Regions from separate parts of the Paenibacillus sp. GM1FR genome, predicted to be linked through region 1. Evidence: riboswitches for the same ligand, from Rfam matches in the RefSeq annotation. Region 1 holds a riboswitch; the other holds the start of a gene.
What was found. Region 1 has a riboswitch for glycine ahead of sdaAB (L-serine ammonia-lyase, iron-sulfur-dependent subunit beta). Riboswitches for the same ligand answer to the same signal wherever they lie in the genome.

Region 1 (8,417 bases):
CCACTGAACTGTTATCCATATAAGGAAAAGTTAATGCAGAACCTTGTTGCTGACCAAATTGGCCCTGTTCTCTCGCCAGCTTCATAGCCTCTTCCGGCTCGGAAACCGTTAATCGGATAGAGCTACCCGTCTGACTATGCAGACTTGCGATGGTATCCTGAAGCACCATCTTGCCTTCACGGATAATACCAACACGACTTGCCATCTGTTCGACTTCACTCAGCAAGTGGCTGGAAACCAGAACGGTAATGCCATGTTCCAGCGGCATGCGTTTGATCAGTTCCCGAATCTCCTGAATACCGGCAGGATCAAGCCCATTCGTTGGTTCGTCCAGAATCAGCAGCTCTGGTTCACCCAGCAAAGCGCTGGCAATACCCAGACGTTGCTTCATCCCAAGGGAATACCCCTTCACTGAACGTTTGGCATCCTTGGTCAGATCTACAATGGACAGCACTTCAGCAATTCTGGATTTTGGTACATTGATGATGCGGCGCAAAGTTTCCAGATTCTCTACTGCGTTCAGATGGCCGTAATAGGACGGGTATTCGACCAAGGAACCCACACGGCGCAAAATATCCATGCGATCCTTGCGGATATCCTTGTCGAAGACACGGATCACACCTTTGGTTGGTTTAATCAAGCCGAGAAGCATGCGAATCGTTGTTGTTTTGCCGGCGCCGTTGGGACCGAGGAAGCCGTAGATATCTCCCTTTTTAATATGCAGATCAAGTTCACGGACCGCTGCACGGTCCCGGTATGTTTTCCATAGATTAGCCGTTTGAATAATATTTTCACTCACTGTATGATCACCTCAGAACTATCGTAACCTTCCAAGGTTAAAGCCAAAGTAGTCTCTAGTTTAAGTTTAGTTTAAAAAAGCTAATTCAGCGGTTTGTTGTTTCCCTGTTTCCCTTACCACTGTAGATATATGTCTGGACACCCGTATCGGAACTTTCTACCCGCTTGCGCAGACCCATCTCACGAATCAACAGGTCTACAATGGATAAGCCTAGACCTGTGCCTTTTGTGTCGGAATTCTGTTGCATTCCCGGACCCCGATCCTGAATAACGATGGCCGTCTCACCCTGAATCTCCTGAGTAGATATACCAATATATTTCCCGTTGGCGGCATGACGGATCACGTTTTGGAACAAATTATCAAGAATACGGCGCATGCCCTGTTCATCCATATGCCAAATCAACGGTTCCTCTGGCAGGTCAATATCAATATCGAATTGCTCTTTCTCCCAGACCGGGTACCAGGCGGCCGCCGTTTCCCTGACGATCCGAAGTATATCTTTCTCTTCCAGCTTCAGTGTATATTTCCCACTTGTGAGCAAATTGTAGGATAACATGTTGTCAATGAGCCCGCCGAGGTCCTCCATCTTTGCTTCCATGCGATGTAATGAACGGTCACCTTGCTCGCTCAGCTCTTCCTTGTGCAAAGCATGCATATGTCCACGAATCACCGTTAGCGGGGTGCGCAGATCATGGGAAAGCCCTGCAATGAGACGTTTGCGCAATTGTTCTTCTTCGCGTTCACGGTGGCGGCTGTCGGACAGTTGATGCACCATCTGATTGAAGGATTCCTCTAGTTGACCAATCTCGTCTGTCCGGCGGATATCTACCGGAAGCGGGAGACCTTCCTTGCCTGTGGTCATCATGGCCGTCTGCAACCGAATAAGTCGTTTGCGAATGCGTGCGAAGAAGAGAATCGACATAATGATAAAGATCAGAAAGATGAGGGTCATTACGATACCAAGATACAAGAGTTCCATCGGCCAGTTACTCTGATTCATTTGCAGAAGTGACCGTGGCACTTCAATGATCATGAATCCCTGTCCTTTGTCCTGCTCAGCTCCGCCAATATATGCAACTACGGTCAGTGGATCGCGAAAAGAAGCTTCTTTCATGAATTGCACCGTATTGTTTACATTCCATAAGGCTGGAATTCGGGTCTCTGCCGTTTGCCCGGAATCCAGTGACCATCTCAATGTCGTGTCTGTCCTGCCATCCGGCGACGTGGATTTCAGAAGCGTTACATCTTCACTACCGAGAATAAAGAGGGTCTCACCGCTCGCTTTCACACGATACATGGAAGCTTTGGGATACGAGCCATGTAATTGCTCCAACCGGGCCTTAATCTCTTCATCCGAAGCACCATCCAGGTTCTTCGCTTCATGTGACCAGAGGTTACTGATCTTAGTAACATCACCGTAAGGCGCGGCGTGGTTCATATTCGTGTCCGTGTTATTCACTACAACAATATATATAACGGATATGATCGGAAGTACAACGGGCACAAATAATACAGCCGCCAAGATCAGGAGGATGTATCTGGACATCAAGGACCGCCCAAAGCGAAGCTTGCGCCGCCCGGATTGCTTTTGCTCCATGCTTCGTTCTCCCTTCATGATCTTCCGTTCTCTGAACAACCGAATCATGGCTTCTTCACACGATATCCCACACCACGGACCGTCTGAATAACTACAGGATTGGCCGGATCAAGCTCCAGCTTTTCGCGTAGATGTCGAATATGTACCATTAAAGTTTTGTCCCCATCCAGATAGGGCTCGTTCCAGACGGCTTCATAGATCTGCTCTTTGGTTCGAATCATGCCCATATGTCGTAGCAGGTAGGCGAAGATGTGGAACTGTTTTCCCGATAAAATAATCTCATCTCCCGTCTCCTCATTGACGATCCGGTTGTCCTTCTCATAGATGGAGAGATGATCCAGCTTCAGGGCTGTATCCGATGAGACCGCTGTTCCTGCCTTACGCAGTTGTACTTCAATCCGGGCAGCCAGTTCATCGGGGTGAAATGGTTTGGTCACATAGTCATCGGCAAAATCAAGACCGTGCAACTTATCGTCAATGGACGTTCTGGCCGAGAGCATGACAATGGGCACGGCGGGATGTTCTTTTTTCAGTCGCTGGCCCACCGTAAATCCATCCAGCCCAGGCAGCATGACATCAAGAATAATGAGTGAACAACCGACAGCAGCCTCCGCTGCACCTTCACCACTGCCGAGCCATACCACCTCATAACCGCGCTCCTCCAGATCGGCTCTGACCCAAGTCGCAATTTCCGTATCGTCTTCAATATATAACAGTTTGGTTTTCATCCGAATATTCGTTTCCTTTCTGCCCCCATTGGGTTAATGATATATCTGAACATCTTCATGATAAAAGCTGTCTATAACATATGGATTCATGTCTTGTTGAAACAATGTTGAAGCCTTTACGTTACCACACATGCTAATTATAGCTTATCCATTACCTTGGGTAACGTCATATCCATCAAGTCTACCAAGTACATACTAGTTCTACACCTGACGGGAGGAAATCATTATGTTGCTGGAAGCTATTTATCATCAACCGAAACGAAACTGGGCCTATGCCTATGACCAAGATACAATCCATCTGCGCCTGCGTGCCAAAAAGAATGATCTGACCGAGGTACATGCCCTGACCGGGGATAAATATGCGTGGGATGCAACCAAAGCGCTGGTTCCCTTAACAAAGTTCACCTCTGACTCCATGTTCGATTACTTCGAGGGTGAGGTGAAACCTCCCTACCACCGACTGAAATACTCTTTTCTGCTCAAAAACGGAGACGAACAGATCTGGATGACCGAGACGGACTTCCAGGAAAAAGAACCGGACGATCCGGGTCGTATGTTCCAGTTCCCTTATATTCATGCTGGAGCTGTATTCACACCCCCTGCATGGGTTAAGGATGCAGTGTTCTATCAGATTTTCCCTGAACGATTCGCCAACGGCAACCCGGATATTAGTCCGGAAAAGGTAGAGCCGTGGGGTGGTGAGCCGACACCTTTCAATTTCTTCGGCGGTGACCTTCAGGGCGTAATCGACCATCTGGATTACATCAGCGATCTTGGCATTAATGCGATCTACTTCACCCCCATCTTTGAAGCCACCACCAATCACAAATACGATACCGAAGACTACCTGCGGGTAGACCGGCACTTTGGTGACGCAGATACCGTGAAACGACTGGTCGAGCTGTGCCATGCACGCGGAATTCGCGTACTTCTGGATGCTGTGTTCAACCATTCCGGGAAGACATTTGCGCCGTTTGTAGATGTACAGAAGAACGGAGAACAATCCAAATATAAGGACTGGTTCCATGTACATGAATACCCGCTGGACGTGAAGGACGGCATTCCTACGTATGAGACCTTCGGATTCGAAGCGCATATGCCAAAGCTGAATACGGAGAATGCTGAGGTTAAGGCCTATCTGCTGGAGGTTGCCGAGTATTGGATCAAGGAAGTAGGTGCGGACGGATGGCGGCTGGATGTGGCAGACGAAGTGGACGATGCATTCTGGCGTGATTTCCGCCGTGTAGTCAAAGCGGCTAATCCGGATGCCTATATTCTGGGCGAAGTATGGAACGAGTCTTCCTCCTGGCTGCAAGGCGACCAGTTCGATGCGTCCATGAACTATCCGTTTACCGATGCCGTGAATGCATTCTTTGTGAAAAATACGATGCACGCCGAACAGTTCGCAAACTCCATCGGGCGACAGTTATCCCGTTATCCGCTTCAGGCCAGCGAAGTGGCGTTTAACTTGCTGGACAGCCACGATACCACGCGGCTGCTCACGCTGTGTGAAGGCGACCAGCGCAAGATGAAGCTGGCTGCGTTATTCCAGTTCAGTTACATGGGTGCTCCGTGCATCTATTACGGAGACGAGATTGGCATGGATGGCGAACATGATCCGGGTTGCCGTAAATGCATGGAATGGGATGAAGCAAAGCAGGACCGAGAGCTGTTCGACTTTTATCAGAAGCTGATCTCCCTGCGTCATGCTCATCCTGCCCTGCGTGCAGAAGGCACCGTTCGTTTCCTGCAGGCTCGTCATGATGGCAGCCAACTGGTATTTGAACGGCAAAATGAGGAGGAACGCATTCTGGTTCTGTTCAATCGATCAGAAGAGACGGCTATTGTCGAGCTGGAGGCTGGTGACGAGGAATGGACCGAGTTATTCGGCGGAAACCATCGTACTGCCAAGGAAGATGGCGTACTCGCCATTGAATTGCCCGCGTATGGATATGCCGTACTGAGTACGGCTGTGAGCCAGAACTAGAGTCATAATACACATTCATCTGAAGTCAAATATAAGTATCCTAACTTCGCTTCATCTGGTAGCATAAAACAAGCGTCCTGCATAACCCGGATTCGGGTTCGCGGACGCTTGTTTTTGTATTTTTGTATTCGCCGTTATACATCATAATGTCACTGATTTATATATCGGTGGTCCCGGTTCAGCTTAAACCTGAGTACCCTTGTCCACTTGAGCATTGTCCGCCCCACTTGTAGTTGTGTCAGAATCCGCTGGTTTCGACTCCTGCTCAGGCTCGGCACGCTTTGCCTTTGGTTTAGCCAGCTTTTGCATCATTTTGCGGCCTGTTGGCGTCTGGGCCAACCCGCCTTGGGCTGTCTCCCGATGGCGGCTCGGCATCGCACTGCCTACTTCCAGCATGACATCGATGACTTCGTCTGACGGAATGGCACTACGCACTCCGGCCAGGGCCATGTCAGCCGCAGCCAGCGCCGTAACTGCACCCAGTCCATTACGGACGATGCACGGGATTTCAACAAGGCCTGCGACCGGATCGCAGATAAGGCCCAGTGTATTTTTTAACGCCAAACCAACGGCATGAACAACCTGTTCCGGTGTACCTCCACGCAGTTCAACCATGGCACCCGCAGCCATGCCAATAGCGGAACCCACTTCCGCCTGACAGCCACCTTCGGCACCGGAGATAAATGAATTGTTGGCAATAACATAACCAATCGCCCCCGCACAGAACAACCCGTTCACCAAATGTTCGTCCGTCCAGCCAAACCGCTCCTGTGAGCTAATAAACACACCCGGGATAATGCCGCAGGAACCGGCTGTTGGTGTTGCCACGATCCGGCCCATGGAGGCATTCACTTCAGATACACACAGGGCATACGCCATGGCAAGTGCGGAAGCATCTCCCGAGCAAGTCTCACCCTTGCGAATGTACTCAGCCATTTTTTTGCCGTCTCCACCTGTTAATCCACTGCGTGATGTCGTATCTTCCGTTAACCCTTTGCGTACCGCTTCCTTCATCACCTGATAATATTCAGACATCTGCTTCACAACATCCGCTTCCGGTGTATTGGTCTCCTGAACCTGCTCCTCGATCATCAGCTGAGCAATGGTTTTGGATTCTGCTGTACAGATCGTATTCAGTTCGTGCAAATGTTTAAACCGCATCCGAATCAACTCCTCTCTTCAAATCAATGACACGAATGTCCAATACATGGTCCAGCTCCCTTAGACGCTTGAGCATATCAGGATTAGGCACACCATCCATTTCCATCGCGGTAAGCGCTTCGCCATCACGGGCTTTCCGGTCCACCTGCATATACCCGATGTTAACCCCGGATGAACTGATCGTGGACGTTACCGATGCAAGCACCCCTGCTTTGTCCGCATGTCGCAGAACAAGTGTTGGAAACTCACCACTAATCTGAACACGAAAATCATTCATCGAATGCACGGATACGCTTCCACCACCAATGGATGCACCGATTAAGGAGCAGGCACGTTCTCCATGCCACAACTCAATTTTGACCGTATTTGGATGAGGAGCAGGTAGGCCACTTGTATAAAACTCAACCTCCATGCCCGCTTCCTCTGCGTATTGCTCTGCATCCGGGATACGCGGATCGTCTGTGACATAATCCAGCAGACCACCGATCAGTGCCAAATCTGTTCCGTGCCCCTGATACGTATCTGCAAATGAACCGTACAGCGTCAGCCGGGCACGATCTGGCGTACATCCCAGCCACTGACGAGCAATTCTTCCTAACCTTGCCGCACCAGCTGTATGTGAACTTGAAGGCCCCGTCATCGATGGACCAATAATTGAGAAAACATCTTTAAATCGCACTTGTAACCCTCCATTATTAATCATGATTCATATTTGTAAAATGTATTCGTCATTTCGATCCAGGAGTTTCACCACAATGTCCCTTATTTAGATATGATGACATCAAAAAAGGACAGAAGAAGGCCTTAGGCCCTCTCTCTGTCCTCGATACCTGAGAGTTTCACGATCAGCAGTGTCTCACGACAAGGGTGAACTGCCTGCGATTACAGACAAGTTCACCGGGCTGACTGATCATATACCCCTTGGGTGGCGCAGTTCGCGCACTCTCCAGAGTTGCGTCCAACGATGGTACATTTACCTGAGAGATTAACCACTGCGCCGGGTGCACAGCAGCTTGCTCCTTCGGTGCCTGAACACTAGCCATTGTGCTCGGCTAATCCAGGTCTCTCCCGCTCGTTATCATCCGCTGTATTTATTTTAATTCGATTCGAATTGGTACATTTCTAAATTTTTGATCAAGTATACCCATAGAGTAATGCACAATATCATATATGTCAACAAAAGTAACGTGTAATTACCATAAGTCCGATGTCTATTTTAACTGAAGCGAATAGCATTAATATTTCTCACTTCCGCTGAGGCACTCGTGACGTTACTAGTTGTCGTAAATTCAATACTTACTGTATATACGTTAGTAGTTGTTGCAGGAGCAGTATCCACGTAGGTGTTGGAAGAAAGAAACCTCAACGTTCCCGAAGCATTACCGGTTCGTGAGAGCTGCAATTGATTAATTAGAACTCCGTTACGTCTCAGGTTAACGTTATATGCGATACTCCAGTTAGACCCTACAACTACCGCTACTTGTGTACTATTATCGATTTTCACGCGTTGACCTGCCACCACGGGTACATTAAGTGTCTGAATGGTCGTTTCACCGGTCAATGGAAGAGCCAATGCCGCTGTCTGACTGTTAGCAAACAAGGAAGAATCCGCAGGGGCAGAAGCTGCTGTCGATCCAGTAGCTCCTGTTGCGCCAGTGGCTCCGGTCGTTCCCGTTGCTCCCGTTACACCAGCCGTCCCGGTTGTTCCCGTCGCACCTGTCGCACCTGTAGCCCCAGTGACTCCGGTCGCTCCCGTTGCTCCCGTTACACCAGCCGTCCCGGTTGTTCCGGTTACGCCTGTTGCACCTGTAACCCCTGTGACTCCGGTCGCTCCCGTTGCTCCCGTTACACCAGCCGTCCCGGTTGTTCCGGTTACGCCTGTGGCACCTGTAACCCCTGTGACTCCGGTCGCTCCCGTTGCTCCCGTTACTCCGGACGTCCCGGTTGTTCCGGTTACGCCTGTGGCACCTGTAACCCCTGTGACTCCGGTCGCTCCCGTTGCTCCCGTTACTCCGGACGTCCCGGTTGTTCCGGTTACGCCTGTCGCACCTGTAACCCCAGTGACTCCGGTCGCTCCCGTTGCTCCCGTTACACCAGCCGTCCCGGTTGTTCCGGTTACGCCTGTCGCACCTGTAACCCCTGTGA
Region 2 (8,417 bases), on a different contig from region 1:
CCCTTTTCCAGCAATGTAATCATTTCTTCCTGTAATAACAGGGCGCTGATCTCACTGAGAACCTCCAGGCTTTCCTTGGATAATTCTCGGGGACCAAGCATCAAGAGGACATGGGTAACTCCTGCGGGATCATCCGGCGTACAGAGGAGTGGCTCAGTGAGCTGAAACAAGCTAATGGACGGCCTGTAGATTCCCTCACTGCGTGTATGAAACAGCGCAAGTCTTGTACCGGGAATCTTCTGACTCCCCACTGCTTCACGTGCCTCCAACCGTTTTGCGATCTCCCCCGGTTCCTTCAGCACACCAGATCCATGGAGTACGTTGCACATCGCATATACGGTTTTATAGAAACCGATATCTTGGTTATCCAGCGGATACACCTGAAACTTGCCAATAATTCGGACGATTTCAACTAAAATAGCTTCCAGTCCATCCGGGTCGGAGTAACGACTTGTCGTCTGAACCTCTGCTTCACGGGGTTTATTATGCTGTCGTTGTAATGTTGTTGTTCGGATAAAATGACGCAGACGTTCGCTCTCTTCTGCCGTAAGCAGTGGACTCACTTTGTAATACTGATGCTCATCCATCGGCAGATCAACAGTGGATAACACCAGATCATATTGATCTGTAGGCATCCGGGCAGCTTCATACCAGGACACGCTGTCCATGATCCGAATCTCGGGAATCTCCTTGGACAGTCGGCTGGAGAGCATACGTGATGATCCAATTCCGCTTGTACACACGATGATCGCCCTGATCTCCCGTTTCAATGCACGTAACCTCTCGATGGAAGCCCCAAAATGCATGACCAAGAAACCAATTTCCTCATCCGGAACGTCTGTGCCTGGCCAAGCTTGCCCTACAGATTTTTTGACATCTTCAAAAAGTGAATCATAATCCTTACGAATCTGCTGCAGTAGCGGATTACGAATCATCTGTTGTCCTTCAATTCGCTCCATGACAGGTTGCATATGACCAAGCAGACCTTCACGAAGCAAACGATCCTCATGAAAGGCGTAATGCGTTCTCGCCTGCATCTGATCAATCAGTGAATGTACCCTGTCCAGTAAAATCAAATCGTCTATTGGCAACAGCCGCGAAGAATGAATCCGCTGCTCTGTCTCAACTAATAGTCTGTGAAAATAAGCTTGCTCATCTTGGGAGAATGTCAGCCCCAGCTGGGTCGATAACACACCACACAAGCGGGAAGCCATATAAGGTGGAACCTTCATCTCATCCTGCTCTGCGACTTCATCTCCCTTGTTCTCCAGGGGAGGTATACGGCCAATGCCAAAGCCTTTACGAATACGTACAACCGCTACGGATAATTGAATCAGCAACTTCATGTATTGGCGTTCCGGGATGTTCTCCAGCCATTCGATATCTGGTTGCCATAACGCATTTTCGACCGTAAGTACATCACCATGTCCAATCATATCCAACAATTTTTGGTTTACGATGGAGCCCCCTTGTTCAGGTTGTCTTCCGAACAGGTCGGATTCATCCAAAAATTCGAGAGCAAGTGCAGCTATGGCTGTGCGATGAATCGTCTCACTTCCTTTAATCTTGACGCCATATCCACGTCTGCGAACCAGCTTTAGTCCCGCCTGACGAATCCGTGACTCCAGATCGTCCAGATCAGTGGTTACGGTTGATACGGTCACTTTCAGATCCGAAGCCAAGGCGAGTAACTTTACAGGCTCCGGTTCATCCAGCAGGATGCAAAGCATGAAGAGCTTACGCTCTTCTGGCGTAAACTCTACATATTCTTTACCCTCTAGTTGCTGGCGCAATACAGCCAGATCATCGGAACTGGCATCGATTCGGATACCGGTTCCTGATTTTTTTTCCAGCTTCATGCCCAAAGGTTCAAGCCATTGTTCAATCATTTGCAGCTCCCGGTGAACCGTTCGGGTACTGACCTTTACTTCAACGGCGATTTCGCCGGCAGTGACTTCATGTGGATGCTCCAGCAGGAACTCCACGATTTCACGTTGTCTTTTGGTAATACTCATATCTCAGCCTCCGGCTCAGGGAAAACAAATGCGTGCAATTACTTCAGACGTTCAACGAGCGCATCGTATTCCGGGCTTTTTAGGAAGTTGTCGATGGATATATGTTCTGCGTTCGGCGCAACGGAGCGGGCACGATCGGTCAATACTTGTTGTGTGATCACCACGTCTGCATCCGGCGGGATATCACTGATAGCCGTATTGGTCACCGTAACGTCAATCCCCTCTGCCTTCATCTTCTTGCGTAGAATGGAAGCACCCATGGCACTTGACCCCATGCCTGCATCACAGGAGAAGACAATTTTCTTCACGTCTGTTTTGACGGTAGAAGAAGCCATATCTGCGGCTCTGTCTGCTTCACGTTGATTAGCCGTAATACCAGCGTTTGGCACGGTTCCTTGACTCTTCATGTCTTTCATCCGACTGGATGCGGACTCTAGATCTTCGTCCTTTTGTTTACCCGTTTTCAGCAAAACTGCTGCAACCAGGAAAGAAACGACGGCTGCTACAAGCACCCCTGCGAACATCGGCAGGTATCCACCTTTTGGTGTTAAGAAGAAATACGCGATAATACTACCCGGTGATGGTGCTGAAACAAGTCCTGCTCCGGTGAGCATGAATGTTAATGTACCTGCGACGCCACCCGCAATTGCAGCAAGAATCAGAATCGGTCTCATCAGAATGTAAGGGAAGTAGATCTCATGAATTCCCCCGAAGAAATGAATGATTACGGCACCCGGTGCAGAAGATTTGGCCATTCCGCGTCCGAAGAAACAGTAAGCAAGTAAGATACCAAGTCCCGGACCCGGGTTTGATTCAAGCATGTATAATACGGATTTCCCTAATTCTCTCGCTTGATCTGTTGCAATTGGTGTAAGAATCCCGTGGTTGATTGCATTGTTCAGGAACAATACTTTACCTGGTTCAATGATTAGGTTGACCAGCGGCAGCAAACCAAGATTCATTAAGCCCTGTACACCGGCAGATAATACTTTGCTAATCGCTTCTACAGCAGGCCCGATGCCCAGTAGCGCAAAAATCCCCAAGATCCCGCCAATAATACCAGCTGAGAAGTTGTTAACCAGCATTTCAAATCCGGCTCTAATTTTACCTTCAATGGATTTATCGAACTTTTTGATAATCCATGCTGCCAGTGGTCCGGCAATCATGGCACCGAGGAACATCGGAATATCACTACCCACGATGACCCCGATGGTCATAATGGCACCCACGACACCACCACGCTGACCATGCACCATCGTACCCCCGGTGTAACCAATTAACAGTGGCAGCAAATATTTGATCATCGGATCAACTAGCTGTGCAAGTGTCTCGTTAGGGAACCAGCCTGTTGGAATGAACAGAGCCGTAATTAATCCCCAGGCGATGAACGCTCCCATATTTGGCATGACCATACCACTCAGGAATCGGCCAAAACGCTGAACACCAACCCGTAGCCCACCTTTGGAATTGGACGATTGGTCCAAATTACTCATTGTATTATCCTCCTTGGATCAAGTGATTATGATTTATGAAAGGGGTATCATTTCTCCCCTGCTGTAATCCTAAGCGAGAATGCTCTCCTGTTCAATGAAATGAAAGCGTACTTTCGTCATGAACAATGATGACAACATTAGGTTATGTAATCGTTTTACTTGATGCATAATGGCTGAACCCATTGGTACACAAGGATTTTCTTGCCTATGACTTTTGTCATTTCCAGAATCATTTTCTAAACTATAGCTTGGTCCAATCAGGTGATTTACATCCACAATCTGCTTCAATCCACATTCAAAACCATTCTTGGAAAGCACAAAAAACCTGTGCAAGCATCCGGCTCACACAGGTCGAAACAATATGAAGCTCATATCATTTAATTATAAAATATATGTTAATAAGTACAAGTTCGTTGATACTATTCTTCCGTATGTTTCCGATACGCGTCTGCATTCATCAATGTAGACAATGCTGCTGTCAGATCTCCCTCAACACGGATCTCAATCATCCAGCCTTCCTCGTAAGGAGAGCTGTTCACAAGTTCAGGGGAGTCCTGCAACGAATCATTGACTGCAGTAATTGAACCTGTGACGGGAGAGAACAAGTCCGAAACCGTTTTGACCGATTCGATCGTTCCAATGATGTCCTCTGCTTTTACATTGGTTTCAAGGTCAGGCAATTCCACAAACACAATGTCACCCAGCTGATGCTGCGCGAACTCGGTAATGCCAATACGTACAGTATCCTCCCCTACGGTTTGCACCCATTCGTGCTCTTCACTGTACAGGAAATCACTTTTCAATTCGCTCATCGATATCCGCCTCGCTTTTCATTAATGAGTACATGCGTTCTTTGACCTTAACCTTTTTCCCAGAACATAGCGTATGACATTTTTGAATCAAATGTCAAGATACCTCACAATTTATTTGCTGAACACCTCTAAATCCTGTAACCGGATTACACTCTTTCTTCATATACTGGTGAATATTAGAATAGTAAGCGTAGTCTTTTTAAATACACGAACAATAAAATAAAAACTAAATTAAATATTCGGTTTTAAATAATTATCTATGATATCGTTCTTGACATCAGTAGTGGATTCACGTTTTAATGAGAGGAGTAAATGTGTTTATTGGACTATGTTATACCCGCGGATGAATGTAAAGGGAGAGATTACCCGTGACACCCGATTCGGGATGTACATGAGGTAACGCCGAAGGAGTAAACCACCGATAAGCGGGGGTGAATCTCTCAGGCAAAAGGACTTTTACGGGACGCAACTCTGGAGAGCATCTATTCGCCCTGTGCGGGCGTTATGATCACCCAAGGGGAAACCTGCTGCGCAACGCAGCGGGGTAACTCTCAGGTACAAGGGACAGAGCCTTAGAATACAGCGTGCTACTTGGCATGCCGATTCTTTGGCCTGTCCTTTTCCTTTTTCCCAAAAAACGAAAAACAGGATGTAGAACGGCGCTGCCATAGCTGCCCTTACCATACTTATGTGATGAAAATATCTAGCTGAAAATTTAAAAACACCCTGGTTCATTGATCCACGATTGTATATCCGGCCGGCTGACGGCCCATGACGAGGTGATTTGATGTCCGATTTGCTTAGAACACCACTCTTCCCACTGTATCAGCAATACGAAGGCGTACGGTGCATTGATTTTGGAGGCTGGGAGCTTCCGGTACAATTTAGCGGAATCCAGAAAGAACATGAAGCAGTACGCGAGCGCGCGGGACTGTTCGATGTATCCCATATGGGCGAATTCACAGTACAGGGTGAGCAGGCTGAAGTTTTTTTGCAACAAATGATGACCAATGATGTGACCACGCTGGTTCCCGGTCAAGCCCAGTACACCCTGATGTGTTATCCAAATGGCGGTGTGGTGGATGATCTGCTCGTGTATAAGCTGGAAGATCAGCATTATATGCTTGTGGTTAACGCCTCCAACATCGACAAGGATTGGGCGTGGCTGCAAGAGCACTTGATCCCCGGCGTAAGTATGACCAACGATTCGGAGCAAACGGCGCTGCTCGCCTTGCAAGGTCCACTGGCTGTAGACATTATCGGGAAAGTTACAGATACGGATGTAAGCTCGATTGAACCGTTTCGTTTTGTGCAGGATGCTGAAGTATGTGGAGTAAAATTACTGTTGTCCCGTACCGGATATACCGGTGAAGATGGCTTTGAACTATATGTTCCTGCGGACCAGGCTGCTGTGGTCTGGAATGGATTAATGCAAGCCGGTGAAGGTCACGGACTTGTACCGACAGGCCTCGGTGCTCGGGATACACTGCGCTTTGAAGCAAAGCTCCCTCTGTATGGACAGGAATTGTCGGCAACTATCTCTCCACTCGAAGCTGGCGTTGGCATGTTTGTGAAGCTGAATGCCGGACCTTTTATAGGACACGAAGCCTTGTTACAGCAAAAAACTAACGGGCCCGCCCGCAAACTGGTCGGCATCGAAGTGTTGGAGCGCGGTATTCCCCGCCCCCACTATCCGATTTACGCCGAAGGCGTACAGATTGGTGAAGTGACAACAGGCACGCAATCACCTACATTGAAGCGTAATCTGGGGCTTGCCCTCATCGACAGCAAATACGCTGCGCTGGGAACCCCGCTTGAGATTGAGATCCGCGGCAAGAAACTAAAAGCCGAGGTCGCGAAGACCCCTTTTCATAAACGGACACGTACGTCGAAGACACCTACTCAAGGAGCTGATCAAGCATGAGCAAGCACCGTTATATTCCCATGACTGAGCAAGATCAGAGCGCCATGCTCGCAACCATCGGTGTGGATACGCTGGAGGATCTGTTTCAGGACATTCCGCAGGAGATCCGTTATCAGGGCGAGCTGCCCGTATCCTCCAAACTTGATGAATATGCGCTGACACGTCACATGTCCAAACAAGCCGGCGCCAACGCCAATTTTGAAACACACGCCAGCTTCCTCGGCGCAGGCATATATGATCATCATGTTCCTTCCGTCATCAATCATGTCATTTCCCGTTCCGAGTTTTACACTGCCTACACACCTTATCAGCCTGAGATCAGCCAAGGTGAACTACAGGCCATTTTCGAATTTCAATCCTACATCTGTGAATTAACCGGTATGGCTGTAGCCAATGCCAGCATGTATGACGGCGCAACAGCTTTTGCGGAAGCCGGTAATCTCGCCGCAGCAGCAACACGTCGCAAACAGCTTATCGTATCCCGTACCGTTCATCCGGAAGCCCGTCAGGTATTGCAGGCATATGCGCACGGACTCCGTCTGGAGATTGTCGAGATTGGTTATAAGGATGGCGTCACTGATTGGGATGCCCTGCAAGCAGCCATATCCGACGATACCGCTGCTGTCATGATCCAGAGTCCGAACTTCTTTGGTGCCGTGGAAAATGTGAAGCAGGCTGCCGACCTCGTGCATGCGCACAAGGGCCTGCTCGTTGTAAGTGCCAACCCGCTATCGCTGGGTCTGCTGGAAGCCCCAGGCAAGCTGGGTGCCGACATCGTTGTAGGTGATGCGCAGCCCCTCGGCATCGCCGCTTCACTCGGCGGTCCAACATGCGGATATTTCGCTGTATCCCAGCCTCATATGCGCCGAATTCCTGGCCGAATCGTAGGCCAGACCACGGATCGCAACGGCAAGCGTGGTTTTGTACTCACACTGCAAGCACGTGAACAGCATATCCGCCGCGAAAAGGCGACATCCAACATCTGTTCCAACCAAGCTTTGCTTGCACTCAGCGCATCTGTGTATATGTCCATCATGGGTAAACTGGGTATGATCGATGTCGCGGATCTGAATTTGCAAAAGAGTCATTACACCCTGAATACATTAACTGCAATTCCTGGAGTTAGCCTTACTTTTAATGCACCAACATTTAATGAATTCGTGATTAAACTTCCTGAAGGAACAGACGTGAATGCTCTTCAGTTGAAACTGCTGGATGCGGGCTTTATTGGTGGCTACGAACTTGGACGTGATTATCCGGAGCTTGCCGGACATATGCTGATTGCTGTTACAGAACGGCGCACTAAGGAAGAGATTGACGAATTCGCACGAGCATTGGAGGGATCGCTGTGACTCAGGAAACGACGACAACGACAACATCGGTACAAGGACAATCGGAAGCGAGTACAGCTGTCTCCACTTCGGCTCAATCTGTGTTAGAAAAATTCAACGCACAGACCTTATCTCCTGCTTCGGAACAATCATTGATTTTTGAACTCAGCAGCCCTGGACGTGTCGCTTATTCCTTGCCAGAATGTGACGTTCCTCGCCAGTCTGCCGATACGTTGATTCCCCGGGAAATGCTCCGTTCGGAAGCAGCGGCACTGCCGGAAGTGTTTGAGGTAGATGTTATTCGACACTATACCGCTCTGTCCCGCCGCAACTTCGGCGTAGATAACGGATTCTATCCACTGGGCTCTTGTACGATGAAATACAATCCAAAGATTAATGAGGATGTTGCCCGTTATAACGGTTTTGCCAAAATCCATCCGTACCAGCACGAATCCAGCATTCAAGGTGCACTAGAACTGTTATATACGTTGCAAAACGACCTTGCAGGTCTGACAGGTATGGACGCTGTGACCTTGCAACCAGCCGCTGGTGCCCATGGAGAATGGACTGGACTTATGATGATTCGTGCCTACCACGAAGGTCGTGGCGAACAACGTACCAAAGTCATCGTGCCTGATTCCTCTCATGGTACCAACCCGGCAAGTGCAACCGTTGCAGGATTTGAGACTGTGACAATTCCGTCCCGTGCAGACGGACTGGTCGATCTGGACGCGCTCCGTGCGGCCGTTGGTTCCGATACGGCAGCATTGATGCTGACCAACCCGAATACACTTGGTTTGTTCGAGAAAGACATTCAGGAGATTGCATCCATCGTACACCAG

Region 2: another riboswitch for glycine. It lies ahead of gcvT (glycine cleavage system aminomethyltransferase GcvT); the one in region 1 lies ahead of sdaAB (L-serine ammonia-lyase, iron-sulfur-dependent subunit beta).

The regions. Positions count from the first base shown of each region.
Region 1 is NZ_MKZL01000027.1:72-8,488, reverse strand. It holds gene PAEAM_RS19180 (ABC transporter ATP-binding protein) at 1-799, opposite strand, end outside; gene PAEAM_RS19175 (HAMP domain-containing sensor histidine kinase) at 885-2,414, opposite strand; gene PAEAM_RS19170 (response regulator transcription factor) at 2,441-3,124, opposite strand; gene PAEAM_RS19165 (alpha-glycosidase) at 3,351-5,111, shown strand; gene sdaAA (L-serine ammonia-lyase, iron-sulfur-dependent, subunit alpha) at 5,295-6,272, opposite strand; gene sdaAB (L-serine ammonia-lyase, iron-sulfur-dependent subunit beta) at 6,262-6,951, opposite strand; glycine riboswitch at 7,088-7,224, opposite strand; glycine riboswitch at 7,229-7,353, opposite strand; partial or broken gene PAEAM_RS19150 (collagen-like triple helix repeat-containing protein) at 7,489-8,417, opposite strand, start outside.
Region 2 is NZ_MKZL01000044.1:87,970-96,386, reverse strand. It holds gene PAEAM_RS22925 (BglG family transcription antiterminator) at 1-2,015, opposite strand, end outside; gene PAEAM_RS22920 (PTS mannitol transporter subunit IIBC) at 2,054-3,508, opposite strand; gene gcvH (glycine cleavage system protein GcvH) at 3,928-4,320, opposite strand; glycine riboswitch at 4,664-4,786, shown strand; glycine riboswitch at 4,790-4,890, shown strand; gene gcvT (glycine cleavage system aminomethyltransferase GcvT) at 5,108-6,244, shown strand; gene gcvPA (aminomethyl-transferring glycine dehydrogenase subunit GcvPA) at 6,241-7,596, shown strand; gene gcvPB (aminomethyl-transferring glycine dehydrogenase subunit GcvPB) at 7,677-8,417, shown strand, end outside.